DNA from 2 places in the Streptomyces sp. NEAU-YJ-81 genome. Region 1 is predicted to be linked to the other one. Evidence: predicted binding sites of a transcription regulator. Region 1 holds the regulator's gene; the other holds the start of a gene.
The links. The regulator HrcA, encoded in region 1, represses chaperone genes, less so after heat shock. The targets are predictions, from matches to a motif close to TTNGCACTCNGNNNNNCNGAGTGCNAA.
Positions count from the first base shown of each region.

Region 1 (11,346 bases):
GATCTCCTTCGGGATGCAGAGCGCCCGGCAGCACGTCCTGAAGGTGCTGGACCGTACGCATACCCCGGGGCGGCCGGAGGCGTGCGTGGCCGAGGCGCGGGCGGCCGGATTCGACCATGTGAACCTGGACCTGATCTACGGGACGCCGGGGGAGGGCGACGCGGACTGGCGGGCCTCCCTGGAGGCGGCGCTCGGGGCGGGGCCGGACCATGTGTCGGCGTATGCGCTGATCGTGGAGGAGGGCACCCAGCTGGCGCGGCGGATCCGGCGCGGCGAGGTCCCGATGACCGACGACGATGTGCACGCCGACCGCTATCTGATCGCCGAGGAGACCCTGTCGGCCGCCGGGTTCGCCTGGTACGAGGTCTCCAACTGGGCCACCTCGCCCGCCGGGCGCTGCCGGCACAACGAGCTGTACTGGCGCGGCGCCGACTGGTGGGGCGCCGGCCCCGGCGCGCACAGCCACGTGGGCGGCGTGCGGTGGTGGAACGTGAAGCACCCCGGGGCATATGCGCAGGCCCTGGGCGAGGGCAGGTCGCCCGGCGCGGGCCGGGAGCTGCTGACCGCCGAGGAGCGCCGGGTGGAGCGGATCCTGCTGGAGCTGCGGCTGGCCGAGGGCTGCCCGCTGGAGCTGCTGCGCCCGGCCGGGGCGGCGGCCGCGGCACGGGCGCTGGAGGACGGCCTGCTGGACCCGGAGCCGTACGGACGGGGGCAGGCCGTGCTCACGCTGCGCGGGCGGCTGCTGGCGGACGCGGTGGTGCGGGATCTGGTGGACTGACCGGGCACATCCCCGCCGGCGCGGGGACCACGACCTCCTGGGGAGTGTGGACGGGCTGATCGACGGAGCACCTCCGCGGTGGCGGAGCGAAGCGGCCGGCCCACCATCGTGTCAACGGGAGGACGTGGGCAGGGGTTACCGCCCTGCGGTTACGTGATCGATCAATTCCTCCACCCGCCCCAGGAGCTCCGGCTGGAGGTCCTTGTAGGAGTGGACCGAGGACAGGATCCGCTGCCAGGCGGCCCCGGTGTTCTCCGGCCAGCCCAGGGCGCGGCAGACGCCCTTCTTCCAGTCCTGGCCGTGCGGCACCGTCGGCCAGGCCGGGATGCCGACGGAGGACGGCTTCACGGCCTCCCAGATGTCGATATAGGGGTGGCCGAGGACCAGCACATGCTCGCCGGTGACCTGTGCGGCGATACGGGACTCCTTGGAGCCCGTCACCAGATGGTCGACCAGGACGCCGAGCCGGGCGTCCGGGCCGGGGGAGAAGTCATCGACGATGGCGGGCAGGTCGTCGACGCCCTCCAGGTACTCCACGACGACGCCCTCGATACGCAGATCGTCGCCCCAGACCCGCTCCACCAGCTCCGCGTCATGGCGCCCCTCGACATAGATGCGCCCCGCACGGGCGACCCTCGCGCGCGCTCCCGGAACGGCGATCGACCCCGAGGCCGTGCGCTGGGGCGCGCTGGGCGCCGCCGCGCGCGGGCGTACGAGGGTGACGACACGCCCCTCGAGCAGAAAACCGCGCGGCTCCATGGGGAAGACACGATGTTTGCCGAAGCGGTCCTCCAGAGTGACCGTGGGTCCCTCGGCGGTCTTCTCGCAGCGGATCACGGCGCCGCAGAAGCCGGTGGTGACCTCCTCCACGACGAGGTCCGGATCGGCGGGGACCTCGGGGGCGGGCCGCTGCCGCTTCCAGGGCGGGGTGAGGTCCGGGTCGTACTGTCGCATCCGGATGACGATAGCGCGCGACGACAGCCCACTCCTGTAGTGCGGACAACTAGGTGGACGCCTAGTTGGGCGGCTAGGTGGACGCCTAGAGAGACACGCCGAAGCGGGCCGCCAGTTCGTCGCGTTGGGCCCGGACGAACCCGGCGTCCACGACCGAGCCGTGCCCCGGGACGTACCGCGCGTCCGGGCCGCCGAGGGTGAGCAGCCGGTCGAGGGCGGCGGGCCAGCGGCCGGGGATCGCGTCGGGTCCGGCCTGCGGCGTGCCGGACTCCTCCGCCAGATCGCCGCAGAAGACCACCTCGGGCCGGCCGGGCACCAGAACGGCCAGGTCATGGGCGGTGTGGCCGGGCCCCACATTGGCCAGCAGCACCGGCCGGTCGCCCAGGTCGAGGGTGAGCTCCCCGGAGACCAGGTGGTGCGGGCCGACCAGATGGTCCACGGCCTCGGTGGCGGCGTCCCGGTCCACTCCGTGGCGGATCGCGTCCTCGCGCAGCGTCTCCCGCTCACGGCGCAGCAGCTCGTCCATGCCCGTGGCCCCGTACACCTCGCAGCCCGCGAAGGCGGCCGAGCCCAGGACGTGGTCGAAGTGCGGATGGGTGAGCGCGATCCGGGTGGGGCGGCGGCCGGTCAGCCGGGTGATCAGGGCGCGCAGCTCGGCCCCGGCGCGCAGGGTCGCGCCGGTGTCCACGACGAGGATGTCGGTCCGGCCGACGACCACGCCGACCGTCTCGTCCCACTCCGGCGACCGACGGCGGGCCACACCGGGTGCGAGCCGCTCCCAGCCTGCCTCTTCCCAACACGTCTCCATACCGCGACGCTAGCTCAACGGGGATGGGGGAGAGTTGCTGCCAGCGGCGGCTCTTGCCCATGCCACCGCACCCCGCCGTACACTGGCGAAGGGGGTCTGGCACTCGTGCCCGGTGAGTGCCAGGCGGACGACCTGATGAGACCGCTGGACTGGAGGTGCGCGGGGTGCTCAGCGAACGCAGACTCGAGGTGCTGCGTGCCATTGTCCAGGACTATGTGGGGACGGAGGAGCCGGTCGGCTCCAAGGCGCTCACCGAGCGGCACCGGCTGGGGGTCTCGCCGGCCACGGTGCGTAACGACATGGCCGCTCTGGAGGACGAGGGGTTCATCGCCCAGCCGCATACGAGCGCCGGGCGGATCCCCACGGACAAGGGCTATCGCCTCTTCGTGGACAAGCTGGCGGGAGTGAAGCCGCTGTCCAGCCCGGAGCGGCGGGCCATTCAGAACTTCCTGGACGGCGCGGTCGACCTCGATGACGTGGTGGGCCGCACGGTCCGGCTGCTGGCGCAGCTGACCCGGCAGGTGGCGGTGGTGCAGTATCCGTCGCTGACCCGTTCGACGGTGCGCCATGTGGAGCTGCTGCCGCTGGCCACGGCCCGGGTGATGCTGGTGCTGATCACGGACACCGGCCGGGTGGAGCAGCGCATGGTGGACTGCCCCACCCCGATCACCGAGGACTCGCTGGCCGATCTGCGCGCCCGGCTCAACAGCCGGGTCGTGGGTCGGCGTTTCGCGGATGTGCCGCAGTTGGTGCAGGATCTTCCGGAGTCCTTCGAACAGGAGGACCGGGGGACCGTCTCGATCGTGCTGTCGACCTTGCTCGAGACGCTTGTGGAGGAGACCGAGGAGCGGCTGATGATCGGCGGCACCGCGAACCTCACGCGTTTCGTGCATGATTTCCCCCTGACGATCCGGCCCGTCCTGGAGGCACTCGAGGAGCATGTCGTCCTCCTCAAGTTGCTGGGCGAGGCCAAGGACTCGGGTATGACCGTGCGGATCGGGCATGAGAATGCTCACGAGGGGCTCAACGCCACCTCGGTCGTCGCGGTCGGCTACGGTTCCGGCGACGAGGCGGTCGCCAAACTCGGCGTGGTCGGACCGACCCGCATGGACTACCCCGGAACGATGGGAGCGGTACGCGCAGTGGCACGTTACGTCGGACAGATCCTGGCGGAGTCGTAAGTGGCGACGGACTACTACGCAGTCCTGGGCGTGCCGCGTGATGCCTCGCAGGACCAGATCAAGAAGGCATTCCGCCGGCTCGCACGCGAGCTGCATCCGGATGTGAACCCGGATCCGAAGACCCAGGAGCGGTTCAAGGAGATCAACGCCGCTTACGAGGTCTTGTCGGACCCACAGAAGAAGCAGGTCTACGACCTGGGCGGGGACCCGATGTCCGGGGCGGGCGGCGGTGGTGCCGGCGGCTTCGGAGGGGGCTTCGGCAACTTCTCCGACATCATGGACGCGTTCTTCGGGACCGCCTCGCAGCGCGGTCCGCGCTCCAGGACCCGGCGCGGTCAGGACGCGATGATCCGGCTGGACGTGGAGCTCAGCGAGGCCGCGTTCGGGACCACCAAGGACATCCAGGTCGACACCGCGGTCGTCTGCACGACGTGCAGCGGCGAGGGCGCGGCGCCGGGCACCTCGGCGCAGACCTGTGACATGTGCCGTGGCCGCGGTGAGGTCTCCCAGGTGACGCGGTCCTTCCTGGGCCAGGTCATGACCTCGCGGCCGTGCCCCCAGTGCCAGGGCTTCGGCACCGTGGTGCCGACTCCGTGCCCGGAGTGCGCGGGCGACGGCCGGATCCGCTCGCGGCGCACCCTGACCGTGAAGATCCCCGCCGGTGTGGACAACGGCACCAGGATCCAGCTGGCCGGTGAGGGCGAGGTCGGACCGGGCGGCGGCCCGGCGGGCGACCTGTATGTGGAGATCCACGAGGTCCCGCACCCGGTCTTCCAGCGGCGCGGTGACGATATGCACTGCACGGTGACCATCCCGATGACGGCGGCGTCGCTGGGCACCAAGGTGCCGCTGGAGACGCTGGACGGCATGGAGGAGGTCGACATCCGGCCCGGCACCCAGTCCGGCCAGTCGATCCCGCTGCACCAGCGCGGCGTCACCCATCTGCGGGGCGGCGGCCGGGGCGATCTGATCGTGCATGTCGAGGTGACCACCCCGACCAAGCTCGACCCGGAGCAGGAGGAGCTGCTGCGGCGGCTGTCGAAGCTGCGTGGCGAGGAGCGCCCGATCGGCGAATTCAAACCGGGGCAGCAAGGGCTGTTCTCGCGTTTGAAGGATGCGTTCAACGGGCGTTAGGCGCTCCGGCCGGGGGTACGGGGGTTGTCCCCCGGGGGAGTGCGGTAAGCCGGGGCAGCAAGGGCTGTTCTCGCGCTTGAAGGATGCGTTCAACGGACGGTAGGCGCTTACGGGCCGCGATACGGCCCGTAAGGGCGCCGCTGATCCGGTGGTGAGCCCGTGTGGAGGGCATGGCACGATGTGGCCATGTCCTCCGCGCTGACCGATCTTTACCGGTACCCGATCGTGCAGGCGCCGATGGCGGGTGGAGCCTCCTGCCCGCAGCTCGCCGCCACTGTCTCCGAGGCCGGTGGCCTCGGTTTCCTCGCTGCCGGCTACAAGACGCCGGAAGCGATGTATGAGGAGATCAAACAGCTGCGAGGGCTGACCGGCCGGCACTTCGGTGTCAATCTGTTCATGCCGCAGCCGTCCAACGCCGACACGGCCGCCGTCGGGGCTTACCGGGCGCGGCTCACGGGCGAGGCGGCCTGGTACGAGACTCCGCTGGGCGACCCGCACGCGGGCTCGGACGACGCGTACGACGCCAAGCTCGCCGTACTCCTCGACAACCCGGTTCCGGTCGTCTCGTTCACCTTCGGCTGCCCGACCCGCGCGGTCCTCGACGCCTTCGCCAAGGCAGGCACCCGCACGATCGTGACCGTGACCTCGCCCGTCGAGGCGCAGACCGCCCAGTGGGCGGGCGCCGACGCCGTCTGTGTGCAGGGCGTGGAGGCAGGCGGCCACCAGGGCACGTACAGCAATGACCCGGCCGTCGACGGGATGGGCGCCGGGCTCGGTCTGCTGTCGCTGATCACGCTGGTCCGTGAGTATGTGCAGATCCCGATCATCGCGGCGGGCGGGATAATGCGCGGTTCGCAGATCGCCGCGGCGCTGGCCTCGGGCGCGGTCGCGGCCCAGCTGGGGACCGCGTTCCTGGTGTGCCCCGAGTCCGGGGCGAACGCCCTGCACAAGCAGGCGATGACGGATCCGCTGTTCGGCCGGACCGAGCTGACCCGCGCCTTCTCCGGCCGCCCGGCCCGGGGCCTGGTCAACCGCTTCATGCGCGAGCACGGCCCGCACGCGCCCGCCGCCTACCCCCAGCTGCACCACATGACGTCCGGCCTCCGTAAGGCGGCCGCCAAGGCGGGCGATCCGCAGGGGATGGCGCTGTGGGCCGGGCAGGGGCACCGGCTGGCGCGCGAACTGCCCGCCGCGCGGCTGGTGGAGACGCTCGCGGTGGAACTCGACGCCGCGCGGGCCCAGTTGGGCCTTCAGTCCCAGCGGGGTGCGGTGTCGTGACCGCCCCGGTGTTCGTGGCCGACTCCCTGGCGGGTGCGGCCGCGGGGGCCCGGGTCTGGCTGGAGGGCCCGGAGGGGCGCCACGCGGTGTCCGTAAGGCGGCTGCGCGTCGGTGAGCCCGTGGTGCTGACGGACGGTCACGGTACGGGCGTCCAGGGCACCGTGGCGGCCGTCGAGGGCAAGGACCGGCTGCAGATCGCGGTGGACGAGGTGCGCCAGGAGGCGGCCCCGGACCCGAGGATCACCGTCGTCCAGGCGCTGCCCAAGGGTGACCGGGGCGAGCTGGCGGTGGAGACCATGACGGAGACCGGTGTGGACGCCGTCGTTCCGTGGTCGGCGTCCCGCTGCATCACCCAGTGGAAGGGCGAGCGCGGCCTCAAGGCGCTCGGCAAGTGGCGGTCGACCGCGCGCGAGGCGGGCAAGCAGTCCCGTCGGCTGACCTTCCCCGAGGTCCCGGACGCGATGACGACCAAGCAGGTTGCCCGGCTTCTCGCCGAAGCCGCGTTCGCGGCCGTGCTCCACGAGGAGGGCGGCGAACCGCTCGCGACGGCCCAACTGCCCGCGAGTGGCGAGATCGTGCTGGTCGTCGGGCCCGAAGGGGGCGTGTCCGCCGAGGAGTTGGCGGCCTTCGCGGAGGCGGGCGCGCGGCCGTACCGGCTGGGCCCGAGCGTGCTGCGCACCTCCACGGCCGGAACGGCGGCCGCCGCGCTGCTGCTCGGCCGCACCGGCCGCTGGGGCTGAGGGGCCCCTCTGGGGTGAGCGGCCCCTCTGGGGTGAGCGGCCTCTCTGGGGTCTCTTCGCGCTTCTGTGCGCCCGTACCTGGCCGAGGACGGCCTTCCGATAGGCGTCGGCCGATGGGAACCTATCCCCTATGGGGGTATTGAGTCAGGCAAGGCGGGGACGGACGCTCTTGTCCGTCGCGGCGGTCGGCGCGGCGGTCGCGGTGACGGCGTGTGAGCCGACGGGCGGCGGCATCAGCTCCGTGACGGTCGCGATCACCACGGACCAGGTCGTCACGGAGGCGCTGGAGCGGGGCGGCGTCGGCGTCCGCTGGATGAGCTGCAACGCCGAGTTCAAGAACGGCCATACGGCCGGTGCTTCGCCCTCGCGGAGCGAGCGGTCCGGGGAGACCGACGCGCGGGTGGACTGCCACGGCAGGGCCGACAACGACAAGGACATCAGGATCAAAGGCCGGGTGACCTATGTACGGGCGGACCACTGCGTCCGGGGCGATGTGACCGGCGAGGTGGACGGCCGGAAGGTCTTCGAGGCGCAGGTGATCGGGGAGTGCCAGGGCGGCGGCCCGGACACCGACAGCCCCCGGCCGACCTTCAGCCACTCGTGGGACCGCCCGACCACGAAGAGCCCCCAGCCGACCCGCAGTCACCCGTGGGACCACCGGACCACCGAGGCCCCCCAGCCGACCCGCAGCCACCCGTGGGACCGCCCGACCACGGACAGCCCCCAGCCGACCCGCAGCCACCCCTGGGACCATCCGACGACCGAAGGCGGCGCCGGTCAGGCCGGTACCGGGGACAGCGCCGGTAAGGGCGGTACCGAGGGCGGTAGTCAGGGCGAATAGGCCGCGATCTCTCCTGTCGGCAGGGGCTCCCGGTACCATCCGGACCGTATGTGCCGACGATCCGTAAGGAGCCACCGGTGGCGGGAGAACCGCAGGCCGACTGCCTGTTCTGCAAGATTGTCTCGGGGGAGGTGCCGGCCACCGTCGTCCGCGAGACGGACACCACCGTCGCCTTCCGCGACATAAACCCCCAGGCACCCACGCACATCCTGGTGATCCCCAAGGTGCACTACCCGGACGCGGCCTCCCTCGCCGCTGCCGAACCCCAGGTCGCCGCGGATGTGCTGCGCGAGGCGGGCGTGGTCGCCGCCGATGAGAAGCTCGTCGAGACGGGCTACCGCGTGGTGTTCAACACCGGCTCCGGCGCCGGTCAGACCGTCTTCCACGCCCATGCCCACGTCCTGGGCGGCCGCGGGCTCAACTGGCCCCCCGGATAACCCTTGTCCGCACGGGAACTGATCGTCCTCGGCACCGCCAGCCAGGTGCCGACCCGGCACCGCAACCACAATGGCTATCTGCTGCGCTGGGATGGCGAGGGCCTGCTGTTCGACCCCGGCGAGGGCACCCAGCGCCAGATGCTGCGGGCCGGGGTCGCCGCCCATGACATCGACCGGATCTGCGTCACGCACTTCCACGGGGATCACTCCCTGGGCCTGGCCGGGGTGATCCAGCGGATCAACCTCGACCGGGTGCCGCACCGGGTGACCGCCCACTACCCGGCGAGCGGACAGCGGTTCTTCGAGCGGCTGCGGTACGCGACCGCCTACCGCGAGACGGTGGCGCTGACCGAGGAGCCGGTCGCCGGTGACGGCGCGGTGCTGGCCCGCACCCCCGCGTACACACTGGAGGCGGCCCGGCTCTCGCACCCCGTCGAGTCGTACGGCTATCGCCTGATCGAACCGGACGGCCGCAGGATGCTGCCCGAGCGGCTCGCCGCGTTCGGCGTCCGCGGCCCGGACATCGGCCGGCTGCAGCGGGATCGGGCGCTGGAGATCGAGGGGCGTACGGTCACGCTCGAAGAGGTCAGCGAGGTGCGCCGGGGGCAGCGCTTCGCGTTCATCATGGACACCCGGCTGTGCGACGGCGTCTCCGCGCTGGCGCAGGGGTGCGATCTGCTGGTCATCGAGTCGACCTTCCTGGACGAGGAGGAGGCGCTGGCCGTCGAGTACGGGCATCTGACCGCCGGGCAGGCGGCCCGGGTCGCGGCCGGGGCGGGGGCGCGGCATCTGGTGCTGACGCACTTCTCGCAGCGCTACGGCGATCCGTCCGACTTCGAGCGCCAGGCGCGGGCCGCCGGGTTCGAGGGGGAGCTCACGGTCGCCGAGGACCTGATGACGGTGGCGCTGCCCAAACGGCGCTGAGGGCGCCTGGGCGAGGGCGTAGGGCCCCGGGGACGGCGCATGCCGCGCCGCGACGGGGCCGCCCGGGCCGCCCGGGCCGCGGACGGTACAGGCCCGCGCCGCGACGGGTCCTGCGGACCGGTGGGGACGGCAGACGCCCCGAGGGGGTGACGCTTGCCGGTCCCCGGCCCGTTGTCCGTGCCATCGTGCACACTGTCCGCACCCGCATCCGACGATGGAGGCGGACCGGTCAGACCTGGGAGAGCGCGGTGACGACACACAACGGCGACATGCTCACAGCGGGTTACCCCCTGCTCGACCCGCTCGAGGCCGTTCGCCGGCCCGGTGACCCGGCGTGCGACGTCTATCTCACCGGCACCGTCTTCCTCGACATCATCTTCACCGGTCTGGACACCGCCCCCGTCCGCGGCACCGAATCCTGGGCCCGCGGTATGGGGTCGAGCCCCGGCGGCGTCGCCAATATGGCCACCGCCCTGGCCCGGCTCGGCCTGCGCACCTCGCTCGCCGCCGCCTTCGGCGACGACCACTACGGGGACTACTGCCAGGACGCCCTGGACCGCGGCGAGGGCATCGATCTCTCGCTCTCCCGCACGATCCCCGGCTGGCACTCCCCGGTGACCGTCTCGATGGCCTACGAGGGCGAGCGGACCATGGTCTCCCACGGCCATGAGGCCCCGCCGCCCGAGGAGCCCGCCCCCAGCTGCCCGCCCCCGGCCCGCGCCGCCGTGGCCTCCCTGGTGCCCGGCCGCGGCCAGGAGTGGGTCGCCGAGGCCGCCCGCCGCGGCAGCAGGGTCTTCGCGGACGTCGGCTGGGACGACACCGGCCGCTGGGATCCGGCCGACCTCGCCGAGCTGGAGCACTGCGAGGCGTTCCTGCCCAATGCCGAGGAGGCGATGCGCTACACCCGCACCGACTGCCCGCGCGCCGCCGCCCGGGCCCTCGCCGACCTGGTCCCGCTCGCCGTCGTCACGCTCGGCTCCGAGGGGGCGTACGCGGTCGACGGCCGCACCGGCGAGACCGCAGAGGTGCCCGCGATCTCCGTGGAGGCCCTGGACCCGACCGGCGCCGGGGACGTGTTCGTCGCCGGTTTCGTCACCGGCACGCTCGCCGACTGGCCGCTCGCCGACCGGCTGGCCTTCGCCGGGCTGACCGCCGCGCTGTCGGTGCAGGAGTTCGGCGGCTCGCTGTCCGCGCCCGGCTGGGTCGAGATCGCCGCCTGGTGGCAGCACGCCCGCTCCTACGACGACCAGCCCGGCCGCGCGCTGCGCCGCTACGCCTTCCTCGACCGGCTGCTCCCGGCCGCCGCCCGCCCCTGGCCGCTGCGCCGGGCCGTTCCGACGATCGGTTTCCGCCAGGCGTAGCGCCGAGGCCCCGGACCCTGGGGCGGCCGGGGCGCGGGAGCCCCAGGTGAGTGAGGTGATGAGTGGATGAGGAGTAAAAGTACTCGGGTCTTGTCGGTGCTCCGTCGTACCCTTGTAGCCAAGGTTGTCGAGCGGCGAGAACCCTTGTGCCAGGAGGTAGAAGCAGGCCAGAGAGCCGGCCCATGACGCAACCAACCACAGCACCGCAGGCGCATGCGCAGTTCACGGTCCCGAACAAGCACCCCATGGTCATGGTGCTGGGATCCGGTGATGCGCTGCTGCGTGTGATCGAGAACGCGTTCCCGGCGACCGATATTCACGTACGGGGCAACCAAGTCAGCGCCACCGGGGATCCGAAGGAAGTCGCCCTGGTCCAGCGTCTGTTCGATGAGATGATGCTGGTGCTCCGCACCGGTCAACCGATGACGGAGGATGCGGTGGAGCGCTCGATCTCCATGTTGCGCGCGGCCGAAAATGGAGAGGGCGGAGGGCAGGAGACGCCTGCCGAGGTGCTCACCCAGAACATCCTCTCCAACCGCGGTCGCACCATCCGTCCCAAGACGCTCAACCAGAAGCGCTATGTCGACGCCATCGACAAGCACACGGTCGTCTTCGGCATCGGCCCCGCGGGCACCGGCAAGACCTATCTGGCCATGGCCAAGGCGGTCCAGGCGCTGCAGTCCAAGCAGGTCACCCGGATCATCCTCACCCGGCCGGCGGTCGAGGCGGGGGAGCGGCTCGGCTTCCTGCCCGGCACCCTCTACGAGAAGATCGACCCGTATCTGCGGCCGCTCTACGACGCGCTGCACGACATGCTCGACCCCGACTCCATCCCGCGCCTGATGGCCGCGGGCACGATCGAGGTCGCGCCGCTGGCGTATATGCGTGGCCGGACGCTCAATGACGCGTT
Region 1 covers NZ_JAGFNO010000003.1:192,435-203,780, forward strand. Annotated here, with positions in the region: gene hemW (radical SAM family heme chaperone HemW) at 1-778, shown strand, start outside; gene J5X86_RS09230 (DUF3097 domain-containing protein) at 914-1,732, opposite strand; gene J5X86_RS09235 (MBL fold metallo-hydrolase) at 1,818-2,540, opposite strand; gene hrcA (heat-inducible transcriptional repressor HrcA) at 2,705-3,721, shown strand; gene dnaJ (molecular chaperone DnaJ) at 3,722-4,855, shown strand; gene J5X86_RS09250 (nitronate monooxygenase) at 5,042-6,133, shown strand; gene J5X86_RS09255 (16S rRNA (uracil(1498)-N(3))-methyltransferase) at 6,130-6,873, shown strand; gene J5X86_RS09260 (hypothetical protein) at 7,043-7,714, shown strand; gene J5X86_RS09265 (histidine triad nucleotide-binding protein) at 7,792-8,151, shown strand; gene J5X86_RS09270 (ribonuclease Z) at 8,155-9,075, shown strand; gene J5X86_RS09275 (PfkB family carbohydrate kinase) at 9,345-10,436, shown strand; gene J5X86_RS09280 (PhoH family protein) at 10,619-11,346, shown strand, end outside.

Region 2 (11,346 bases), on a different contig from region 1:
GCAGCGGCTCGACCACGGCGCGGCGGACGACCGCGACACCGGTGGCCTCGTCGCCCTCCAGGCCCAGGCTGTTCTCCAGCACCTTCGCGGCGTGGACCAGCGCGGAGCCACCACCGGAGACGATGCCCTCCTCGACCGCGGCGCGGGTCGCGGAGATGGCGTCCTCCAGGCGGTGCTTCTTCTCCTTGAGCTCGACCTCGGTGGCCGCGCCCACGCGGATCACGCACACGCCGCCGGCCAGCTTCGCGAGCCGCTCCTGCAGCTTCTCGCGGTCCCAGTCGGAGTCCGTGGCCTCGATCTCGGCCTTGATCTGGTTGACGCGGCCGGTGACCTCGTCGCTCTTGCCGCCACCGTCGACGATCGTGGTGTCGTCCTTGGTGACGGTCACGCGGCGGGCGGTGCCCAGCACGTCCAGACCGACCTGGTCGAGCTTGAGGCCGACCTCTTCGGCGATGACGGTGCCGCCCGTAAGGGTGGCGATGTCGCCGAGCATGGCCTTACGGCGGTCACCGAAGCCCGGGGCCTTCACCGCGACGGCGTTGAAGGTGCCGCGGATCTTGTTGACGACGAGGGTCGAGAGGGCCTCGCCCTCCACGTCCTCGGCGATGATCAGCAGCGGCTTGCTGGCGTTGGCCTGGATGATCTTCTCCAGGAGCGGCAGCAGGTCCTGGATCGAGGCGATCTTGCCCTGGTGGATCAGGATGTACGGGTCCTCGAGGACGGCCTCCATCCGCTCCTGGTCGGTGACCATGTACGGCGAGAGGTAGCCCTTGTCGAAGGCCATGCCCTCGGTGAAGTCGAGCTCCAGACCGAAGGTGTTGGACTCCTCGACGGTGATGACACCGTCCTTGCCGACCTTGTCCATCGCCTCGGCGATCAGCTCGCCGACCTGCTTGTCCTGCGCGGACAGCGCGGCCACGGCGGCGATGTCGGACTTCTCGTCGATCGGGCGGGCGGTGGCCAGCAGGTCGTCCGAGACGGCCTTGACCGCCGCGTCGATGCCCTTCTTGAGGGCGGCCGGGGAGGCGCCCGCGGCCACGTTCTTCAGGCCCTCGCGGACCAGGGCCTGGGCCAGCACGGTCGCGGTGGTGGTGCCGTCACCCGCGATGTCGTTGGTCTTGGTCGCCACCTCCTTGACGAGCTGGGCGCCCAGGTTCTCGTACGGGTCCTCGACCTCGACCTCGCGGGCGATCGTGACACCGTCGTTGGTGATGGTCGGAGCACCGAACTTCTTGTCGATGACGACGTTGCGGCCACGGGGGCCGATCGTCACCTTGACGGTGTCCGCAAGCTTGTTGACGCCGCGCTCGAGGGCGCGACGGGCGTCCTCGTCGAACTTCAGGATCTTCGCCATGAGTTGCGTATGTCCTCTCAAACGAACCGCGCCCCGACCCCGGTTTCAGACGCGGGCACCGGGGCACGGCTCATAGGCAAAACTTCGGTGATTACTTCTCGACGATCGCGAGGACGTCGCGAGCCGAGAGGACGAGGTACTCCTCGCCGCTGTACTTCACCTCGGTGCCGCCGTACTTGCTGTAGAGCACGACGTCACCGACGGAGACGTCGAGCGGAAGGCGCTTGCCGTCCTCGAAGCGGCCCGGGCCCACGGCCAGGACGACGCCCTCCTGGGGCTTTTCCTTGGCGGTGTCCGGAATGACCAGGCCTGAGGCCGTGGTCTGTTCGGCGTCGAGCGGCTGGACCACAATGCGGTCCTCGAGCGGCTTGATGGCAACCTTGGAGCTGGTGGTCGTCACGATCCGACCTCCCCCTTCGGAGATCTCACGGGGTCAACTGTCTGAGGTGGCGACCAGGTGGATCCGTCGTCGCGGGTGCCGGACCTGCCCGTCGCTGTATCTCTTGGCACTCATCGGTCCCGAGTGCCAGCCTCGACATTATGACGCGGTTAGCACTCAGTCAACTAGAGTGCCAAGCGACGTGGTGGCGGGCCCCCGCTCGCCACCTCATCACCGCCTTACGGCCGCCACGCTCCAGGGCCGCGGGCACTCCGCGCGGCCCCACCCCGCTCCAGAGCCCCAGGCCGTCTGCGCAGCCCCTCCCCCCGGGCGCCGTCACACATAGTCCTCCAGCCGCCCGATCGTGAACCCCTGGGCCTGGATCGCCCGCACCAGCCCCGTGATCATGTCGGTCATCGACTGCCCCTCAAGCTGCTCCGGCCCCCGGAAGTGCGCGAGGATGATGTCCCCCGGCAGCAGATGGTCGCCGGAGCGGTAGGCCAGCCCGTGGGTCTCCATCTCGGCGCGCCACAGCACCACGGTCTGCGCGCCGCAGAAGCCCGCCGCCCGCAGCGTCGTCTCGTCGTACTCCCCGAAAGGGGGACGGAAGAGGCGCGGCTGTTGACCGAAGCGGTTCCACAGGATGTCCCGCTGACCGCAGATCTCCCGCACCTGGTCGTCGTAGGCCATACCGGCCAGGCTGGGGTGGGTGAGGGTGTGGTTCTCCATGGGATTGCCGAGCCGGCGTAGCTGGTCGAAGTAGTCGTAGTGGTCCCCGATCACGTTGTCGGTAAGGAACGCGGTGAACGGCAGCCCGAGCTCGCGGGCCTGCTCCACGAAGCGCGGATCCTTCTCGATCCCGTCGTCGATCGTCACGAAGACCACCCGCTGGTCGGTCGGCACCTGCCGCACGATCGGCGGCAGCCCCCACGCTTGCGGCCCCGACCGGCCGAGCGCGGGCTTGACGGCGGGCGGGGCCGGAGGCCGCTCCAGCGGCCGGTCCAGCCCCCAGCGGCGGTAGGCGTCGGAGGCGCCCACCAGGGCCGAGCGCGGCAGCGCGGAGCCCGTGCCGGACGGCCCCGCGGCCGGGGGCGCGGCGGACGCCGAGGCGTCACCGGAGCGCGGCGGCACGTCCGGGAACGCGCCGTCCCGGGCCTCACCCTCGTACCCCTCGTACCCCGGCCCGGACGACGCCGGAGGCCGCCGCTCCGGCTCCCGTCCGGACGGCGGCTGCGAGGGCGACGGCGGGTCGTCCAGCCGGGAGGCGAGGGAGGCCGGCGGCATGGGAGCGCCGTGACGGGAGCCGGTGTGCGGCTCGGTGGCGGCGCCGAGGGATCCGCAGGCCGTGAGCACGGCTGCCGCGCCGACGAGAACCAGACAGCGAGGAAAACCAGTCTTGATCATCATCACATAAGTGATCTTCGGTCCAGGGGCGTGCATCTGCGCGCCCTACGCGGGCGAATGCGCTCGCGGGAGCGGGGAGAATGGGCCATGTGGACGTTGACGCCTTCGACTCACTGCTCGGCGACGAGGGGCAGGCGCTGCTCTCCGGGCTCCGCGACTACGACCCGGCGAAGGAGCTCGCCACCGCGACGCGGCTGCGCCGGGACCACCCCCCGGCGCTGGTCTCGGCGGCCCTGACCCAGGCCACGCTGCGGCAGCGGGCGGTGGCCAAATTCGGCCCCGAGGACGCGCACCGCATGTACTTCACGCCGAACGGCGTCGAGCAGTCCACCCGCACCTCCGTCGCCGCGTACCGCGCCGCCCGCTTCGCGGAGTTCGGCGTCCGCCGCATGGCCGATCTGTGCTGCGGCATCGGCGGCGACGCGATCGCGCTCGCCCGCACCGGGATCTCCGTACTCGCCGTCGACCGCGACCCGCTGACCTGCGCCGTCGCCCGCGCCAACGCCCAGGCGCTCGGCCTGGCCGAACTCATCGAGATCCGCTGCGCCGATGTCGCCGACATCGACACCCGGCCCTTCGACGCGGTCTTCGTCGACCCGGCCCGGCGCGGCGGCCGGGGCCGCGTCTTCGACCCCGAGGCGTACTCCCCGCCCCTCTCCTGGGCCATCGAGGCCGCCCGCACCACCCCGCGCGCCGCCCTCAAGATCGCCCCCGGCGTGCCGCACGAGGCGGTCCCCGAGGACGCGGAGGCCGAGTGGATCTCGGACCACGGCCAGGTGAAGGAGGCCGTCCTGTGGTTCGGCACCGCCCGCCCCGGGCTGCGCCGCGCCACCCTTCTGCCGAGCGCCCACTCCCTCGTCGGCACCCCGCACCTTCCCGCCCCCGAGCCCGGCCCGGTCGGCCGCTGGCTCTACGAGCCGGACGGGGCCGTCATCCGCGCCCATCTCGTCGCCGATGTCGCGGCCCGCGTCGGCGGCCGGCTGATCGACCCGACCATCGCCTACATCACGACGGACGAGCTGCGCCCGACGCCGTTCGCCACCGCGTACGAGATCACGGATGTGCTGCCGTTCAACCTGAAGAGGCTCAAGGCGCTGCTGCGGGAGCGGGAGGTCGGCATCGCCACCATCAAGAAGCGCGGTTCGGCGGTCGAGCCGGAGCAGCTCCGCAAGAAGCTCCGGCTCGAGGGCGGGAACGCCTGCACCATCGTGCTGACGCGCTCGAAGGGCTCCCCCACGATGCTCCTGGGGCACCCGGCCTAACACGGCCACGACCGCCGAGAAAGATCGAGGCCGGACGGAAGTTGCGGAATTTCCCTAAACCCGGCTCCAGTTCATGAGGCCGCTCGCGACCGGAGAGTTAGGGTCAACGCGTCGACGCGACAGCGTGTTCGGTCCCGACGAAAGAGCGTGTGAGTATGACGGCATCCGCCACCGAGAGCGGCGCCAAGCGAACGTTCACCGTGCGCGCCGGAGAAGCGAACGGTGACCGCATGCGGCTGAGCGTCTACGACATGCTCATCGGTCCGATCTATACACCGCGCGCCTTTTTCTACCGGGAGACGCTCGACGGCGAGGCGCTCCGCGCCTCCCTCGCCAGGACATTGCGCAACTTCCCGATCCTTTCCGGCCGCATGAAGAGGGATCCCGACGGCGGCCTCAGTGTGCTCTGCGACGACGGCGGTGTGCGCTTCGTCGAGGCATACGCATCCGAGCCCATGCCGGACTACGGGCCTCGCCATACGGCGAAAAAGGGGCTGGAGCGCCATCTCAGTCACGCCATGCCGTTCTGGGTAGTTGACCACGATACGCCGCTTTTCACGGTGAAACTCACCCATATGAAGGGCGGGGGCTCCATCCTGGGCCTCACGATGAACCACGCCGTGGCCGACGGGTCCAGCTATATGAGCTTCCTGGAGAGCTGGGTGAACGAGCACCGGGGCCTCGGATACGCCAAACCCAACCACGACCGCGGCGTCATCGACACGCTCGGCGCGTCGGCCACAGGTGACACCCGTACGGGCGGCGCCCATCTCACGGTCACCGGGCGAGCCCAGAAGGCCGCCTTCATCGGCCGCGCCCTGATGGGCAGCCTCGGCAACGTGACGACGGTGACCACCCGCTTCACGGCCGCCGAACTGGCCACGATGAAGGACACCGCGATGGCCGACCTCGCGGGCACGGAGCGGTGGGTGTCGACCAATGACGCGCTGACCGCCCATCTGTGGAAAGTGCTCGGCGAATTGCGTGACCGCCCCGACGCGAGCGAGGAAAGGCTCGGCCTCATCGCCGACTTCCGTTCGTTCGCCGGCGAATCCATACCGGATGACTACTGGGGCAACGCCGTCACCAACACCCGGCCCGGAATGACCGCGGCCGAACTGCGCGCCCGCCCTCTCGGCGAGGTCGCCGCGGCGGTCCGCGCGGGCCATGCCATGAACACGGAGGAGAGGATCCGCGAGGAAACGGCGTTCCTCTGCGCCGAACGCGATGCGGGACGCTTCAAGCGCCTCATGAACACCATGGGCCTGGACGCGTTCGACAGCACCATCGCGATCAACAACTGGTCGAGACTCCCCTTCTACCGCATCGATTTCGGCCAGGGCGCCCCGTTCTGGTACGACTTCACCTCGATCCCCATTGCCTGGACCGTGCACATAGCGCCGACCCCGGCCGACCAGAACGGCGCCCGCGATGTGCATATGGCACTGCCCCGCACCCAGGCCCGGGCCCTTCAGGAGCCGTCCTGGGCGAGCCGGTTCCACCGTTACGCGGAGTCCGGCGAGACATTTCCGCTGACTTTCATGGACGCCAAAGCCAAGCGGTAAGGAAAGCCAAGCGGTGAGGAAAGCGGCACGGAAGGTCGCGCGACCATAAAACGCCGGGGCTAACCCTCGTCGTCCTCCTCCTTGCCCGCGAGTTCGAACCAGACCCCCTTCGCGTACGTGCCGACCGTGTCCCCCTCCGCCGTCCCCCACGCGTCGGCCAGGGCCGCCACCAGTCCGAGGCCGCGGCCGTGGAGACGATCGCCCTCGGGGAGGCGTGCGGCGGTGGGGAGTTCGGCGGAGGCGTCGTAGACCAGGACGCGGAAGCGGGGCGGCTCGATCACCACGCGCAGCATGAGGGAGTCGCCCTCGGCGTGCAGAAACGCGTTGGTGGCCAGCTCCGAGGTGCACAGCGTCGCCGTGTCGACCAGTTCCTCCTGCCCCACGGAGTTCAGGACGCAGGCCACGAAGTCCCGGCAGACCTTGGGGGAGGTCGCGTGGCGGCTGCTCTGGAGGGTGTAGACGTACGGGTCCCTGGAGGGAACCGGCGGGCGGTGTGGGGGACGGTCGTCGGACTCGTGATCGGAATCCATGGGGCAACTCCCTGTGAGGGGGCCGACAGCGCGCGTACCGTTACGGCGATCAACGCGCAGTAGCGGCAACGACACCTACGGTAGAGGTTTTCACCTAACTAGTGCCACCGAGTCGTCGAAATTAGTGAGTAGATAGACCCATTCGTGGCCACGCGCCACACTGGGTGACGACCCACGAGGAAGGCAGGCATGGCTTCGAGGACCACCATCACGGCACGTCAGCGCCGACTTGGCACGGAGCTTCGGAGGATGCGCGAGCACGCGGGTCTTACCATCCAGGAAGCGGCCGACCGACTGGGCACCAACCGCTCGCATGTCACCAACATGGAGCTGGCCCGGTTCGGCGTCAGCGAAGAGCGCGTACGCACACTCGCCGCCAACTACGCCTGCCCGGAGGAGGCGTACGTGGATGCGCTGGTCGCGATGGCGACCGAGCGCAAGCGTGGCTGGTGGGAGGAGTACCGGGGGACACTCGGCGCCGCCGGTCTCGATCTGGCAGAACTGGAGTACTTCGCCACGAGCCTGCGCGTCGTGGAGCTGATGCACATCCCTGGACTCCTGCAGACCGAGGACTACGCCCGGTCGGTACTGAGCACGGCCGTCCCCGGCTGGTCTGCCACAGAGCTCCGCCGAAGACTCTCCCACCGTATGAAGCGCCGGGACATCCTGGACCGGGACGAGCCTCCATCCTGCACATTCATCATCCACGAGACCGCGCTCCGCGTACGGTTCGGCGATCGGCGCGTGCTGTGCGCGCAGCTCGACAGCCTGCTGGAGTCCTCGGACCGCCCGAACGTCTCCGTTCGGGTCGTCCCGATCGCGGCCGGAGGATTCCACGTCGCCGGTATCTCCGTTACCTACGCCACGGGTCCGGTGCCGCAGTTGGATACCGTTCAACTCGACGTCGCGCAGGACGCGGCGTTCCTCGACGGGGAGTCCCAGCTTCTGAACTACCGGGCGGTCATGGACCGGACCGAAGAGCTGGCGTTGTCAGAGAAGGAGTCACGTGACTTCATCCGCGAGACCGTTCAACACATGTGAGGGCGAAAGAATGTCCGAGGCCAACTGGCGCAAGTCGTCGTACTCCGGCGCGGGGGACGGAAACTCCTGCATAGAACTCGCCCTCATAGGCACGACCGTCGCCCTCCGCGAGAGCGACGACCCCCGCACCGTCCTCGCCACGACCCCCGTGAAGCTGGGAGCCCTGCTCCGGTCCATCAAGGCGGGCGAGCTCGATCACCTCGCGGCGGCACCGAAGGCGTAAAGGACCTACGTCCAGGGGACCAGGTGCTGCCCCCACCATGAGCGGAGGCCGGTGCCGGGGCCGCGGCGTTACGGTCGGCGGTATGGAACCGACCCGCACCGACCTCGATCTTGACGCCTATCTGGCCCGTATCGGCTGGACGGGCGACCGGCGCCCCGCGCCCACCGCGGAGACGCTGCGGGCGGTGCATCGGGCACACCTCATGACCATCCCGTTCGAGAACCTCGAGCCCCTCCTCGGCTCGGCCCCCTCCCTCGCCCTCCCCGACCTCGAGGCCAAGCTGGTCCGCAGTCGGCGCGGCGGTTACTGCTACGAGCACAACACGCTGCTGACCGCCGCCCTCACCGCCCTCGGCTTCGGCGTCACCGGCCTCTCCGGCCGCGTCCGGGTCGGAGCGGCCCCCGGGGCGGTCCGTCCGCGCACCCACATGCTGCTGCTGGTCGAGATCCCGGGCGAGGAGCGGCGTTATGTGGCCGATGTGGGCTTCGGCAGCATCGGCAGCCTCCTGGAGGCCGTGCCGCTCGTGGCCGGCACCGAGTTCCACGACGGCCCCCGCCGCCATCGCTACGTCCGCGAGCCGCACCCCGGGGGGCTGGAGGACCTGTGGGTGTTCCAGGCGTTCCTCGACGGCTCCTGGCAGGACCAGTACGCCTTCACCCGGGAGCCCTGCCACCCGTCCGACTACGTGGTGATCAACTGGTACGTCGCCACCAGCCCGCGTTCGCCCTTCCAGCACAGCCTCTACGTCCAGCGCACCACCCTGGGCCGCCATCTCTCCCTGTCCGGGCGGACCCTGGTCGAGACCGGTTCCGACGGCACCCGTAAGGAGCGCCAACTCGCCGACAGCGACGAGGTGCTGGGCGTTCTCGCCGCCGACTTTTGCATCGAATTGCCCCCGGACACGGTCCTGCCGGACTGACCCCTCCGCCCACCGCGCCCACGACTCCCCCACCACGCCGGGCCGTCCAGCCCCTTCGACCGAGGAGAAACAGCAAGTTGCCGACTGTTGATTCGGTTGTTGGCCGTGGTTGGCCGGGGTGTCGCTCGATGGGGTGAACGGGACCGCTTGTGGGGGTGTTGGGGGCGTGGGGAATGCATGATCGGTGATGGCGAGTTCGTTCGAGACGGCCGAGGGGGGTGGCTGGTGGCGCGCAAGCGGGGGAGGGAGCGTGAGCTGCGTGTGATCGCTGCCCCGTTCACGGTGGCCGCTCCGTGCGGGGGGCGGATCCGGGACCGGCTGAAGGATCTGACGGCGGCGGATGTGAAGGTCCTGACGCTGGTCGGCGAGCATCTGGGCCACCACCAGCGGGCCGATCTCGCCGCACGCGCCCGGACGGGGAACGTTCCGGCGCGGCAGACCGGGCGGGCGGAGCGGAAGAAGCAGCTGACGGCGGTGTCCTCGTCGCGGTGGGCGGGCGCGATGACCCGGGTATCGGAAGACCAGTACCAGCTGTCGATGCGCTGCCTGATCGATGAACGGGCCGGTCTGCGCTGCCGCATCCGGAAGATCGAGCAGCGGCTGGCGGTGGCGTGCGGGCACAGGCAGGGCCGGGTGCGCGGGTATGCCGACCGGGCTGAGCGCTGGCAGAAACAGCGACACCTGAGCAAGCTCCAAGCCCGGCTGGCGGTGGTGGAGCAGCAGATCGACCAGGGGCGACCGTCGGTCACGGTGGGCGGGCGCCGGCTGGCCAGGACCCGTCACCGCCTCGCGGAGACCGGCCTGACCGAGGCCGACTGGCGGAAGCGGTGGGATGCTGCCCGCCTGTTCCTGACCGCCGACGGCGAGTCCGGGGCCCCGCACGGCAACTACACCATCACCGTCGACCCCGCAGATGGCTCGCTCACGCTGGTGCTGCCAGAACCCTTGCGGTATCTGTCCAACGCCCCGCGCGGCCGCTACCGGCTCTCGTGCACGGTCACCTTCCATCACCGCCGCCCGGAGTGGCTGGACCGGGTCAGCGCCCACCGGGCCGTGCGCTACGACATCGTCTATGACCCCGCCCGCGACCGCTGGTACCTGGACGCCTCCTGGTCCACCAGCACCACCCCACCCCCCAGCCCGGAAGAGATCCCGGCGCCCGGCGCGAGGCTGCTCGCCGTCGACCTCAACGCCGACCACCTCGCCACCATCGTCCTCGACCCACACGGCAACCCCATCGGCGAACCCCACACGATCCCGCTAAAGCCAACCGGCCCCACCACCACACAGGACGGACACCTGCGAGCGGCCATCACCCGCCTCATCGCCCTCGCCCACGAGCACGACTGCGCCGCCATCGTGATCGAGAACCTGGGCTTCTCCGACGCCCGCACCACCGGCCGGGAGACCATGGGACGCGGCCGCCGGGGCAAGGCCTTCCGCCGCACCGTGGCCCAGATCCCCACCGCACGCTTCCGCGAACGACTGCGCTCCATGGCCTGTCACCAGGGCCTGGCCGTCATCGCCGTCGACCCCGCATACACCTCGATCTGGGGCGAGAGGTACTGGAAGAACCCACTCCAGCAGCAGACCAAGACCACCGTCACCCGGCACCACAGTGCCGCTGTGGCGATCGGACGGCGTGGCCTGGGACACAGGATCCGGCGTCGGCCAGGTGTGACCGCACCCGACCAGAGGATCGGGCGGCGGAGAGCTACCGGCCAGACCGCATCCCTGCCCAGGCCACGCGGGACCACGAGCCCACCCAGGACAGCGGGCACGCCCCACCAGGGCGGCAAGACCCGACCGCGCCGAAGTGACCAACTCGTGCCGCTCCCCGACCTCGAAGACCGTTCGCGAGGTCACCAGGCCCCAAACAGCCTGGTCTGTGATGAGTTGGCGGACACCGGCCAACTTCCATAGGAGCGGTGGCTCTCCACACCGGCCCCGGTCATGGCACGATCATCCCGCGAATGGGCCGATGGGAGGATGCAGAGACGGATGGAACATGAGTAAAGACAAACTGTCCGTATCGGACCAGGATCTGTCGGATCTCATCAAAGACCTTGAGGGAATGCTCAGTTACCTTGAGGAACAGATCGAGCGTCTCGGCCACCTGAAGCAGTCGGTCGACCCGGACGACCACAAGGGGCCCGCCGCCGCCGCGTACAAGAAGCTGGAGCGCGACGCCTATATGGACGCCGTGCGGATCAGGCAGCTACTGACCCGCATCGAGGAGGCGGCCAAGCAGCGCGGGGAGAGCCCGAACGAGCGGTACGAGGAGCTGCGGCACCGCTTTCAGTCACTGCAGAAGCCGTCGTCGCAGAAGCCGTCGTCGTAGGGGGAGCCGGGACCGCGCGTGTCCGGACCACACGTGCCCGGATCGCGGGTGTCCGGACCGTAGGCAGCCCGGCCGTGGGTATCCGGAACGCCGGTGTCGGGGCGGAGTTCGCGGCTGACCAGGCGGTAGTAGTCGATCGCCTTGGCCATGCCGAGCGCCCCGGCGACCGCGAAGACGATGCCGATACCGGCGACGGTGCCGAAGCTCTCCGTACCGATGTCCGCGAAGACGGCGAACCCGCCCAGTGCCAGCCCGAGGCAGGTCAGCACGATGGACGGACCCAGCCAGAGGAGCGCGCCGCCGGAGACGCGCCAGTGCGGCAGCGTCT
Region 2 covers NZ_JAGFNO010000002.1:162,387-173,732, reverse strand. Annotated here, with positions in the region: gene groL (chaperonin GroEL) at 1-1,354, opposite strand, end outside; gene groES (co-chaperone GroES) at 1,446-1,754, opposite strand; gene J5X86_RS51900 (polysaccharide deacetylase family protein) at 2,070-3,140, opposite strand; gene J5X86_RS06335 (methyltransferase domain-containing protein) at 3,218-4,399, shown strand; gene J5X86_RS06330 (acyltransferase) at 4,555-5,964, shown strand; gene J5X86_RS06325 (ATP-binding protein) at 6,024-6,494, opposite strand; gene J5X86_RS06320 (helix-turn-helix transcriptional regulator) at 6,684-7,535, shown strand; gene J5X86_RS06315 (DUF397 domain-containing protein) at 7,546-7,758, shown strand; gene J5X86_RS06310 (arylamine N-acetyltransferase) at 7,841-8,677, shown strand; gene J5X86_RS06305 (hypothetical protein) at 8,939-10,600, shown strand; gene J5X86_RS06300 (hypothetical protein) at 10,686-11,018, shown strand; gene J5X86_RS06295 (hypothetical protein) at 10,976-11,346, opposite strand, start outside.
Region 2: the regulator HrcA is predicted to act here: its motif matches at 1,904-1,930, upstream of groES (co-chaperone GroES).